Regions from separate parts of the Telluria sp. LT2P34 genome, predicted to be linked through region 2. Evidence: predicted binding sites of a transcription regulator. Region 2 holds the regulator's gene; each other region holds the start of a gene.
The links. The regulator HrcA, encoded in region 2, represses chaperone genes, less so after heat shock. The targets are predictions, from matches to a motif close to TTAGCACTCNNNNNNNNNGAGTGCTAA.
Positions count from the first base shown of each region.

Region 1: groES (co-chaperone GroES) is a predicted target of HrcA. The motif match lies at 1,943-1,969, and genes of this name have one in related genera.
Region 3: rpoH (RNA polymerase sigma factor RpoH) is a predicted target of HrcA. The motif match lies at 1,822-1,848, and genes of this name have one in related genera.

Region 1 is NZ_JCASIN010000002.1:423,555-426,827, forward strand. It holds gene AC56KZ_RS07800 (metalloregulator ArsR/SmtB family transcription factor) at 1-215, opposite strand, end outside; gene AC56KZ_RS07805 (EVE domain-containing protein) at 286-753, opposite strand; RNA gene ssrS (6S RNA) at 853-1,033, opposite strand; gene AC56KZ_RS07815 (cell division protein ZapA) at 1,103-1,402, opposite strand; gene AC56KZ_RS07820 (hypothetical protein) at 1,399-1,647, opposite strand; gene groES (co-chaperone GroES) at 2,082-2,372, shown strand; gene groL (chaperonin GroEL) at 2,418-3,273, shown strand, end outside.
Region 2 is NZ_JCASIN010000002.1:1,025,653-1,028,925, reverse strand. It holds gene AC56KZ_RS10500 (HAD family hydrolase) at 104-820, shown strand; gene hrcA (heat-inducible transcriptional repressor HrcA) at 895-1,917, shown strand; gene fur (ferric iron uptake transcriptional regulator) at 1,987-2,415, opposite strand; gene AC56KZ_RS10485 (outer membrane protein assembly factor BamE) at 2,495-3,127, shown strand; gene dapB (4-hydroxy-tetrahydrodipicolinate reductase) at 3,132-3,273, shown strand, end outside.
Region 3 is NZ_JCASIN010000005.1:154,027-157,299, forward strand. It holds gene pstS (phosphate ABC transporter substrate-binding protein PstS) at 1-671, shown strand, start outside; gene rpoH (RNA polymerase sigma factor RpoH) at 807-1,697, opposite strand; gene ftsX (permease-like cell division protein FtsX) at 2,166-3,083, opposite strand; gene AC56KZ_RS15100 (cell division ATP-binding protein FtsE) at 3,080-3,273, opposite strand, start outside.

The DNA.
Region 1 (3,273 bases), 600 kb from region 2:
AGCACCGACAGCTTGAGCCGGTAGGTGATGTTGCGCCCCTGCTTCTCGGCCTCGATCAGACCGGCGCCGACCAGCACGGCGAAATGCGCCGACATGGTGGGCTTGGAAACGTCGAACATCTCGGCGAGTTCGCCCGCGCCGATGGGTCCGGCTTGCAGGAGCTGCAGGACTTTGCGGCGGGTGGGGTCGGACAGGGCTTTGAAGACAGTGCTCATGAAATGATTATTAGCTAACCATCTAACTATGTCAAAGGATTTTCGGCGTTCGCTCGGTTGCCACGGTGACTCAAGGCGTTTCGCGCAACAGTTCGAGAATCCGCTTCCACTGGCCGGCGGTGACCGGCGAAATGGAAAGGCGGCTTCCTTTCTGCAAAAGAAGCATGTCTTCGAGTTCGGGAACAGTGCGCATTTCCGCCAGCGGCAAATAGCGCCCCTGCTCTTTTGCGCGGACGTCGATGGAAATCCAGCGCGGCTGCTCCATCGTCGCTTTCGGGTCGAAGTATTTGCCGGCGCTGTCGAACTGGGTGGCATCCGGATACGGGGAACTGGCCACTTCCGCAATCCCGGCGACACCGGGAACGGCGCAGCTGGAGTGATAAAACAGGATGCCGTCGCCGACCTGCATCGCGTCGCGCATGAAATTGCGCGCCTGATAATTGCGCACGCCAAACCAGGCCACGGTTTGCGCTGGCGCCCCGCGAACGTCGTCGAAACTGACTTCGTCGGGTTCGGATTTCATCAACCAGTACCGCATTGCACCGCTCCACGAAAATAGTAAACCGCGCGTCGCGTTAAAAACATGCGCGCATAAAAAAACGGCTGCGCGCCAATGGCCGCAACCGTTTTCAGGAATAAGTGCCCCGCCTGTGCCGTTTTTTGCCGGCATCCCGAACCTAAAGGCTCAAGGTGGTCACAGTCAGTCCAATTTCGGGTTCGTCGAACTAGCGACGCTCACGCCCATCGAAAATATCCCGCAACCTATGCACGTAAATGGTTCAAGGAATATATGGCAATCTCGAACACCGCAGGGTGCTACGCAGTTTACTCGCTTGAACCGGCAAGTCAAACGAATTTGGCCGCACGGGAGAGATTTTCTTGCGGTGTCAGGCTGGCCGCAGGGCGGCGTCGAGGACGGTATGCATCGCTTCGATTTTCTGCTTGACTTCCAGCATCGACATGTCGGACAGCGGACCTTGCGGCGACTTGACCGACAGGAATTCCGCGGCGACGCTGAGCGCGGCCATGACAGCGATGCGGTCGTTGCCCTTCACCTTGCCGGAGTCGCGCAGGGCCGTCATCTTGCCGTCGAGGTAGCGCACGGCATCGCGCAGCGTGGCTTCTTCGCCTTCCTTGCAGGCCAGGCGGTAGGGCTGGCCCATGATGGTGACATCCAGGTAAATCATCGGCTGGCCTCGGTATTGAGCGGTGCGTCGGACGCTTCGGCCTCATGCCCTGCGGGCAGCGGCAACTGTTCGATCACGGCTTCGATGCGGTGCTGGGCTTCGACCAGGCGTTCGAGGAGCGCCGTGTTCACTTCGTTCAGCACCACATTTGTCTGACGCAATTGCGCATTTTCATTGCGCAGCGAGCCGACCAGCCGTGCCAGCTGTTCGATCTTGTCGGATAGGTCTTGGAATTCGGAAATCATCCGTAACTATAGGGCGGATATGGTTGCTCAGTCAACAGGCGAGCGTGCCGTGCGCCGGGGCTGAGGGCGGTTTTTCAGCCGGCACCGCCGACCCGCCATGCATACCCTGCGATCTTTTTGATCTTGCTCAATAGCCGCTCAAGGGTGCGGCACGCCCCTTCTTTTTGCTGCTAGTCTCTCCGCTTTGTTCCTGCGCTATAGCTAGTTGGCAAGCCCCTGCGCTTGAGGCAGCACAAACCTCCACAGTGAAATAAGCAAGCCAGCGTCTTGAAATACCACCATGTCGTCCCTATAATTAGCACTCGTTAGTAGAGAGTGCTAACAACCTCTTTCGAGCCGCAACGTGAACACCGGGCGCAAGCGCGATGTCTGCGCGTGGCGGCAACAACGCAAACAATAGCTAGTCCAAACCACTGAATTTTAAGGAGTTTTGCATGAACCTTCGCCCTCTGCACGATCGCGTTATCGTGAAGCGTCTCGACCAGGAAACCAAGACTGCCTCCGGCCTGATCATCCCTGATGCAGCCGCCGAGAAGCCGGACCAAGGCGAGATCCTCGCCGTCGGCAATGGCAAAGTCCAGGAAAACGGTTCGCTGCGTGCACTGGAAGTCCAGGTCGGCGACCGCGTCCTGTTCGGCAAGTACTCGGGCCAGACCGTCAAGGTCGATGGCCAGGAACTGCTGGTCATGCGCGAAGAAGACATCATGGCCGTGCTGGTCAAGTAATCTTCCTCCCTCAGAACATCCCACGAATACACGGAGAACTACAAAATGGCAGCTAAAGAAGTAATTTTCGGCGACGCAGCGCGCGCCAAGATGGTTGAGGGCGTCAACATCCTCGCCAACGCAGTCAAGGTCACCCTGGGTCCTAAAGGCCGCAACGTCGTGCTGGACCGTTCGTTCGGTTCGCCGACCGTCACCAAGGACGGTGTCTCGGTCGCCAAAGAGATCGAACTGAAAGACAAGCTGCAGAACATGGGTGCGCAGATGGTCAAGGAAGTCGCTTCCAAAACCAGCGACAACGCCGGCGACGGCACCACCACCGCGACCGTGCTGGCACAAGCCATCGTGCGCGAAGGCATGAAGTTCGTTGCCGCCGGCATGAACCCGATGGACCTGAAGCGCGGCATCGACAAGGCAGTCGCTGCCACCGTCGAAGAGCTGGCGAAAATCTCGCGTCCATGCACCACCACCAAGGAAATCGCCCAGGTCGGCGCGATCTCGGCCAACTCGGACTACTCGATCGGCGAGCGTATCGCTGAAGCGATGGAAAAAGTCGGCAAGGAAGGCGTCATCACCGTCGAAGACGGCAAGTCGCTGAACGACGAACTCGACATCGTCGAAGGCATGCAGTTCGACCGCGGCTACCTGTCGCCTTACTTCATCAACAATCCGGACAAGCAAGTCGCGATCCACGAGAATCCATTCGTGCTGCTGTGCGACAAGAAGATCTCGAACATCCGTGATCTGCTGCCGGTACTGGAGCAAGTCGCGAAAGCCGGCCGTCCGCTGGTGATCGTTGCCGAAGACATCGAAGGCGAAGCGCTGGCGACCCTGGTCGTCAACAACATCCGCGGCATCCTGAAGACCGTTGCCGTCAAGGCCCCAGGCTTCGGCGACCGTCGCA
Region 2 (3,273 bases):
GTAACTCACGCTGTAACGATCGCGCGCTTGCACGCATTTGCTCGCATTTGCTTTTAGCCGCTGGCCTCGCTATGCTTGGTCAGCCCCCATTTATGCACGGAACATGACGCCCACCTACCGCCGCCCCTGGCCCAAAGCCGTCCTGTTCGATCTCGACGATACCCTGTGGCCGATCGCGCCCGTGATCCTGCAGGCCGAGCAGACCCTGTTCGCGTGGCTTGCCAACAACGCGCCGCGGGTAGCGGAACGCTTCACCATCGACAGCCTGCGCCAGGCGCGCCTTGAACTGCTGGCGCGCAAACCCGAGTTCCAGCTCGACCTGGGCGCCCTGCGCCGTGCCGGCTTGACCGCCGCGTTCGAGCAGGCCGGCGAAGACGCAGCCAAGGTCGAGCAGGCGATGACGGAATTCTTCGCCGCCCGCAATGCCGTGGTGCCGTATGACGATGTGCTGCCCGGCCTGCTGCGCCTGAAGGGGCGCGTGCTGATTGGCTCGGTCACCAACGGCAATGCCGACTTGCAGACCATCGGCCTGGCCCACTATTTTCATGCCTCGGTATCGGCGCCGGCGTTCGGGCGCGCCAAGCCGGACCCGGCGATTTTCCACGCCGCGCTCGCGGCGCTTGGCGTGGCGCCGCACGATGCGGTCTACGTCGGCGACGACCTCGTGCTCGATGTGCAGGGCGCCCAGCGCGCCGGGCTGCGCGCCGTGTGGATGAACCGCACCGGCAGCCGGCGCCACCTCGACGAGGGCATACAGCCGGACGCGACCGTCGCCGATTTCGACGGTTTGCTCGCCTGGCTCAAGCGCGAACACCTTTAAGCGGCGCCCTCGGGAACCATCGGAGCGATCGAACGTGCATAATAGGTCCAGAACATTCTGCCGCTTGCCCTCCCATGTCTCTTGAACCCCGTGCCCAAACCCTCCTGAAAGCCCTGGTCGAGCGTTATATCGCCGACGGCCAGCCGGTCGGGTCGCGCGCGCTCTCGAAGATCTCGGGCCTGGACCTGTCGCCGGCCACGATCCGCAACATCATGGCCGACCTCGAGGAAATGGGCTATGTCGCCAGCCCCCACACCTCGGCCGGCCGGGTGCCAACGCCGCGCGGCTACCGGCTGTTCGTCGACACCCTGCTGACGGTGCAGCACATCGACGGCCAGCACGGAGTCAGCCCCGAGCACATGCGCTTCTCGACCCAGCACCCGCAAAAGCTGATCGCCAACGCGGCGCAGATGCTGTCCTCCTTGACCCAGTTCGCCGGCGTGGTGCAGAGCCCGCGCCGCGAGTCGGTGTTCCAGCAGATCGAATTCCTGCGCCTGTCCGAGCGCCGCATCCTGCTCGTCATCGTCGACCCGCGCGGCGACGTGCAGAACCGCCTGCTGCTGACCGAGGTCGACTACACGCCGAACCAGCTGGTGCAGTCGGCCAATTACCTGAACCAGAACTTCGCCGGCCTGACCTTCGACGAAGTGCGCCGGCGCCTGGGTTCCGAACTGCGCCAGTTGCGCGACGACATCGGCGGCCTGATGCAAACGGCGGTGGAGGCCGGCACCGAGGCCATGGCGGAGCAGGGCGACGGCATGGTCATCTCCGGCGAGCGCAACCTGCTGTCGGTGTCGGACCTGTCCTCCAACATGAGTTCGCTACGCCAGATGTTCGAAATGTTCGAGCAGAAAACCGGGCTGATGCAATTGCTCGACATGTCGAGCAAGGCCGGCGGCGTGCAGATTTTTATCGGCGGCGAATCGAAGCTGGTGCCGATGGACGAAATGAGCGTGGTGACCGCGCCCTACGAGGTCAACGGCAAGATCGTCGGCACCCTGGGCGTCATCGGACCGACGCGCATGGCCTACGAGCGCGTGATTCCGATCGTGGACATCACGGCCAAATTGCTGTCGAATGCCTTGAGCCATTCCTGATCGGCCATGGCCGCGTGGAACATAAAAAATGGCGCCATCGGCGCCATTGTTCGTTGCAGCCTGCAGCCCTCAATTCCGATGCGGGCAGGCCGGCTTGATGCAATTGCCGTAGATGGCCAGCGCGTGCTCGGCGATCTTGAAGCCGCGTTCGACGGCGATCTTGTGCTGCCGCGATTCGATTTCTTCGTCGTAGAATTCTTCGACATGGCCGCAGTCGAGGCAGACCAGGTGGTCGTGGTGCGAACCGGCATTCAGTTCATAAATCGCCTTGCCGGTTTCGAAGTGATTGCGGTTCAGCAGGCCGGCCTGCTCGAACTGGGTCAGGACCCGATACACGGTCGCCAGGCCGACATCCATGTTCTCGGCAAGCAGGATTTTGTAGACGTCTTCCGCCGTCAGGTGCCGCACTTCGCTGTTCTGAAAAATTTCCAGGATCTTCAGGCGCGGCAACGTCGCCTTCAGGCCGCTCGCCTTCAGGTCGGTCGGATTGTTACTCATGTTTGTTACTCGTAGATGGGCGGAGTGCTTTATGATATAGCGTTTTGGAAGCTCCCGCTTAATCGTTTTGAGGTTACTTATGCGCGTCATCGATGCTCTTGTCCGTCGTTCCCATGCCCGCGCCGCGCTCGCTGCGGGCCTCGCATGCACGCTGCTCCTGTCCGGTTGCGCATCCTGGCGTAACGCGACGCAGCCGGCCGCGCCGGCCAACACGTCCCCGCAAGCAATGCAAGCCGATGCGGACAAAGCGGCTGCGCTGGCCAATTCCGGTGCGCAAACGACGCAGGTCACCAAGCTGCAGAAATTCCTGTGGGTGTTCTCGCCTTACCGTCCGGACATCCAGCAAGGTAACTTCGTCTCCCAGGAAATGCTGTCGCAACTGAAAGTGGGCCAGACCCGCGACCAGGTGCGCTTCCTGCTGGGGACACCGCTGCTGACCGACATGTTCCACGCCAACCGCTGGGACTATCCGTTCTATCTGGCGCGTGGCAATGGCGAGCTGACCACCAGCCGCGTCACCGTGTATTTCAAGGATGACGTGGTCGAGCGTTTCGACGGCGGCAACCTGCCGACCGAGCGCGAGTACATCGCGCGCATCGCCGGCCCGATCAAGCAATTCAACAAGGACGCGAAGAAGGCCGCCGCGCCATCGACCCGCCCGATCGAGCCCACGAATGCCGCGCAACCGGCCACCTCGACCACCACCCCATAACGTCATGAAGCAGATGAAAATCGCGGTGGCCGGCGCCAGCGGGCGCATGGGCCGCATGCTGGTCGAGGCGATCGCGGCCGCGCCCGACGCAGTGCTGGCCGGCGCGCTCGACGTGGCGGGCTCTCCCGCCATCGGCCAGGACGCCG
Region 3 (3,273 bases), on a different contig from region 2:
CCGACATCTACCTCGGCAAGATCACCAAGTGGAACGCGCAGCCAATCACCGCCCTGAACCCGGGCGTGAAACTGCCGGACGCCGACATCACCGTCGTGCACCGCGCCGACAGCTCGGGCACGTCCTTCCTGTTCACCGACTACCTGTCGAAAGTGAACCCTGACTTCCAGGCCAAGATCGGCGCCGGCACCTCGGTGAAGTGGGCCACGGGCGTGGGCGGCAAGGGCAACGAAGGCGTCGCCGCCAACGTGCAGCGCATCAAGGGTTCGATCGGCTACGTCGAGTGGGCCTATGCCAAGAAGAACAAGCTGTCGCACACCCAGCTGAAGAACAAGGACGGCCAGTACCTGCAGCCGGACGACGAAGCCTTCAAGGCCGCCGCCGCCAGCGCCGAATGGACCAAGACCCCGGGCTTCGCCGTGATCCTGACCGACACCGCCGGCAAGAACAGCTGGCCGATCACGGGCGTGTCCTACATCCTGATGCACAAGGCGCAGGCTGACGCGGCCAAGGGCAAGGAAGTCGTGAAGTTCTTCGACTACGCCTACAAGAACGGCGCCGCCGCAGCAGCCGAGCTCGACTACGTGCCGATGCCGGCATCGGTCATCAAGCTGGTGCAGGGCGCCTGGAAAGTGCAGCTGAAGGATACGGCTGGCGGCGCGATTTATTGATTGAAAACGGGCGAAAGCCCGTTGTACTTACCGGATTTGCGGCGGCCCTCACAGGCCGCCGTTTTTTTTGGTGGCCCGTTCGTACAAAAAAAAGCGGCCCTCGCGGGGCCGCCTGTTCCTGCATGCGACTGGCGCTTAGATAAACGCCGCCAGCGCGCCTTTCATCTTCTTCAAGGCCGCCGATTCGATCTGGCGGATGCGCTCGGCCGACACGCCGAACTCTTCGGCCAGCGTGTGCAGCGTCGCACCGGAACCGTCGTCGTTCGCCAGCCAGCGCGCTTCGACGATGCGGCGCGAGCGCGGGTCGAGCTTGCCCAGCGCCGTTTCCAGGCCTTCGGACTGCAGGCGCGTGACCTGTTCGGCTTCCAGCACCTTGGTCGGCTCCTGCATGTCCGAGGACAGGTAGGCGATCGGCGAGAACTTGTCGTCTTCGTCGTCGGTCGGCGCTTCCAGGGCGATGTCGCGGCCCGAGAGGCGGGTTTCCATCTCGATCACTTCTTCGCGCTTGACGTTGAGCATCTTCGCCAGGTCGTCGACCTGGGTCGGCGTCATCGAATCGAGGCCAACCTTGTTGCTGCGCAGGTTGAAGAACAGCTTGCGCTGGGCCTTGGTCGTGGCGACCTTTACCAGGCGCCAGTTCTTCAAGATGTATTCGTGCATCTCGGCCTTGATCCAGTGCATGGCGTACGACACCAGGCGCACGCCCTGGTTCGGGTCGAAACGCTTGACTGCCTTCATCAGACCGATATTGCCTTCCTGGATCAGGTCGGCATGCGGCAGGCCGTAGCCGAGATAGCCACGTGCAATCGACACCACCAGGCGCAGGTGCGACAGCACCAGTTTTTGTGCGGCATCGAGATCGTTCGCATCGCGCAGGCGCGTTGCCAGCGAAACTTCTTCCTCATGGGTCAGCATCGGCAGGCGGTTCACCGCGGAAATATACGCGTCGATGTTACCGAGTTGGCCGGTAAAGCCGAGTCCCAGGGCACGATTGCTGGTTGGAACCAATGCGGATTGTGCGGACATTATCTTTTCCTCGTAGAGTCATTTGTGCTGCATCGTCAAGCTGACCAGGACACCCCGGCGCCGACTGCACGACATCGTGCGCGATGCGTTACAAGCCTTGTAGTCGTTCACTTGAGGACATATATTAGCACTCCCTGAGGGTGAGTGCCAGCGACCCCCCATAGGAGCGGAATCGTTTAAGTCTGCTTAAAGTATTGCCCATCAGTATTTAAAAAAAGTGCAGATTCACTGTAGAGCAGAATCTTGCAAATCTCTTGATAGACCTCAAATGTGTGTGACTTGTACTGCCGTTTAAACCGCAGGGTACGGGGACAAGCACCCTGTTTTCTGTTAGTTGGCGCACGGTGGGGGAAGTTCGCCGGGTGAAGCGCTGCTATCCGGCGCAGGCGCGGCGCGCAGGACTACAAGAAGATTTGGTCAGGAAATAATATGGTAGGCACGAGCGTGCCTACCATAAACAAACTACGCTCAGCTCAGCCGCGCCAGATGCCGCTGCACGGACAGCATCGCCCCGATCAGGCCGAGTCCGGCGCTTACCGCCAGCAAACCCAGCAGCTCCAGCGCTCCCAGCGGCGCCAACTGGAATTCCGACGCGTACAGGCGCGCGAAATCGGCAATCGCCGCGTTCAGCGGGTGCAGGGCCAGCATGACCGCGCCCAGCGCCACGGCGCCGGCGCACAGGCCGAGCAGGGCGCCGGTGTAATAGAAGGGGCGATGGATGAAGTTGTCGGTTGCACCCAGCAGTTTCGAGACGGCGATTTCGTCGCGCTGGGTCAGCACCTGCAGGCGGATGGTGTTGAACACGACGGCGATCACGACCACGCCCAGGGTCACTGCCAGCAGCAGCGCCAGGCGCAGGATGCCCAGCAGCGCGGCCAGGCGCTTGACCCAGGCCGAGTCGACCTGCACCGTATCGACCTGCGGCAGCGCGCCCATCTGTTCGACGATGCCGTCGATGCGCGCCGCGTCGGCACTGCTGGAAAAGCCTTCCAGCTTCATCACATAGCTGTCGGGCAAAGGATTGTCGCCGAGGGTATCGAGGGCGGCCGACAAGCCGCTGCGTTCCTTCAAGTCTTCCAGCGCGTTCTCGCGCGGCACGAACGCGATGCGGGCCTGGCTGCCCTGCAGGATGCGGCGCAGCTGCGGCTCGAGCGCCTGGGCGTCTGCGCGCGAGGCTTCCGGTTTCACGAACAGGCTCACTTCCGGGTCAACCGACAGTTGGCCGGTCATCGGGCGGACGTTGTCGAGCAGGGTCAGGCCGGCGAAGGGCAGGGCGAGCGCAACGGCGACGACCAGCACGTTGAACAGGAAACTGCCCGGCGCCTTGCGCAGGTGCGAGAGCGCTGCGCCGATGGCGAAGCGGTGGTGGCGGATCCACGGGCTCATGGCGCAGCTCCCAGGTCATCGACGGCAGGGTCGGCGGCAGGCTCGGCAATCACGCGGTCGGCCAGGGCGCGGTCGGCAACCCGGCGGTCGGTCGCCGCGCGCTCGGCCAGGACATGGCTGCCCGGGGCGCCGGCGGAGACCAATATCCCGTGCTCGAGCCGGATCACGCGCGCCGCGCGGTCGAGCACCT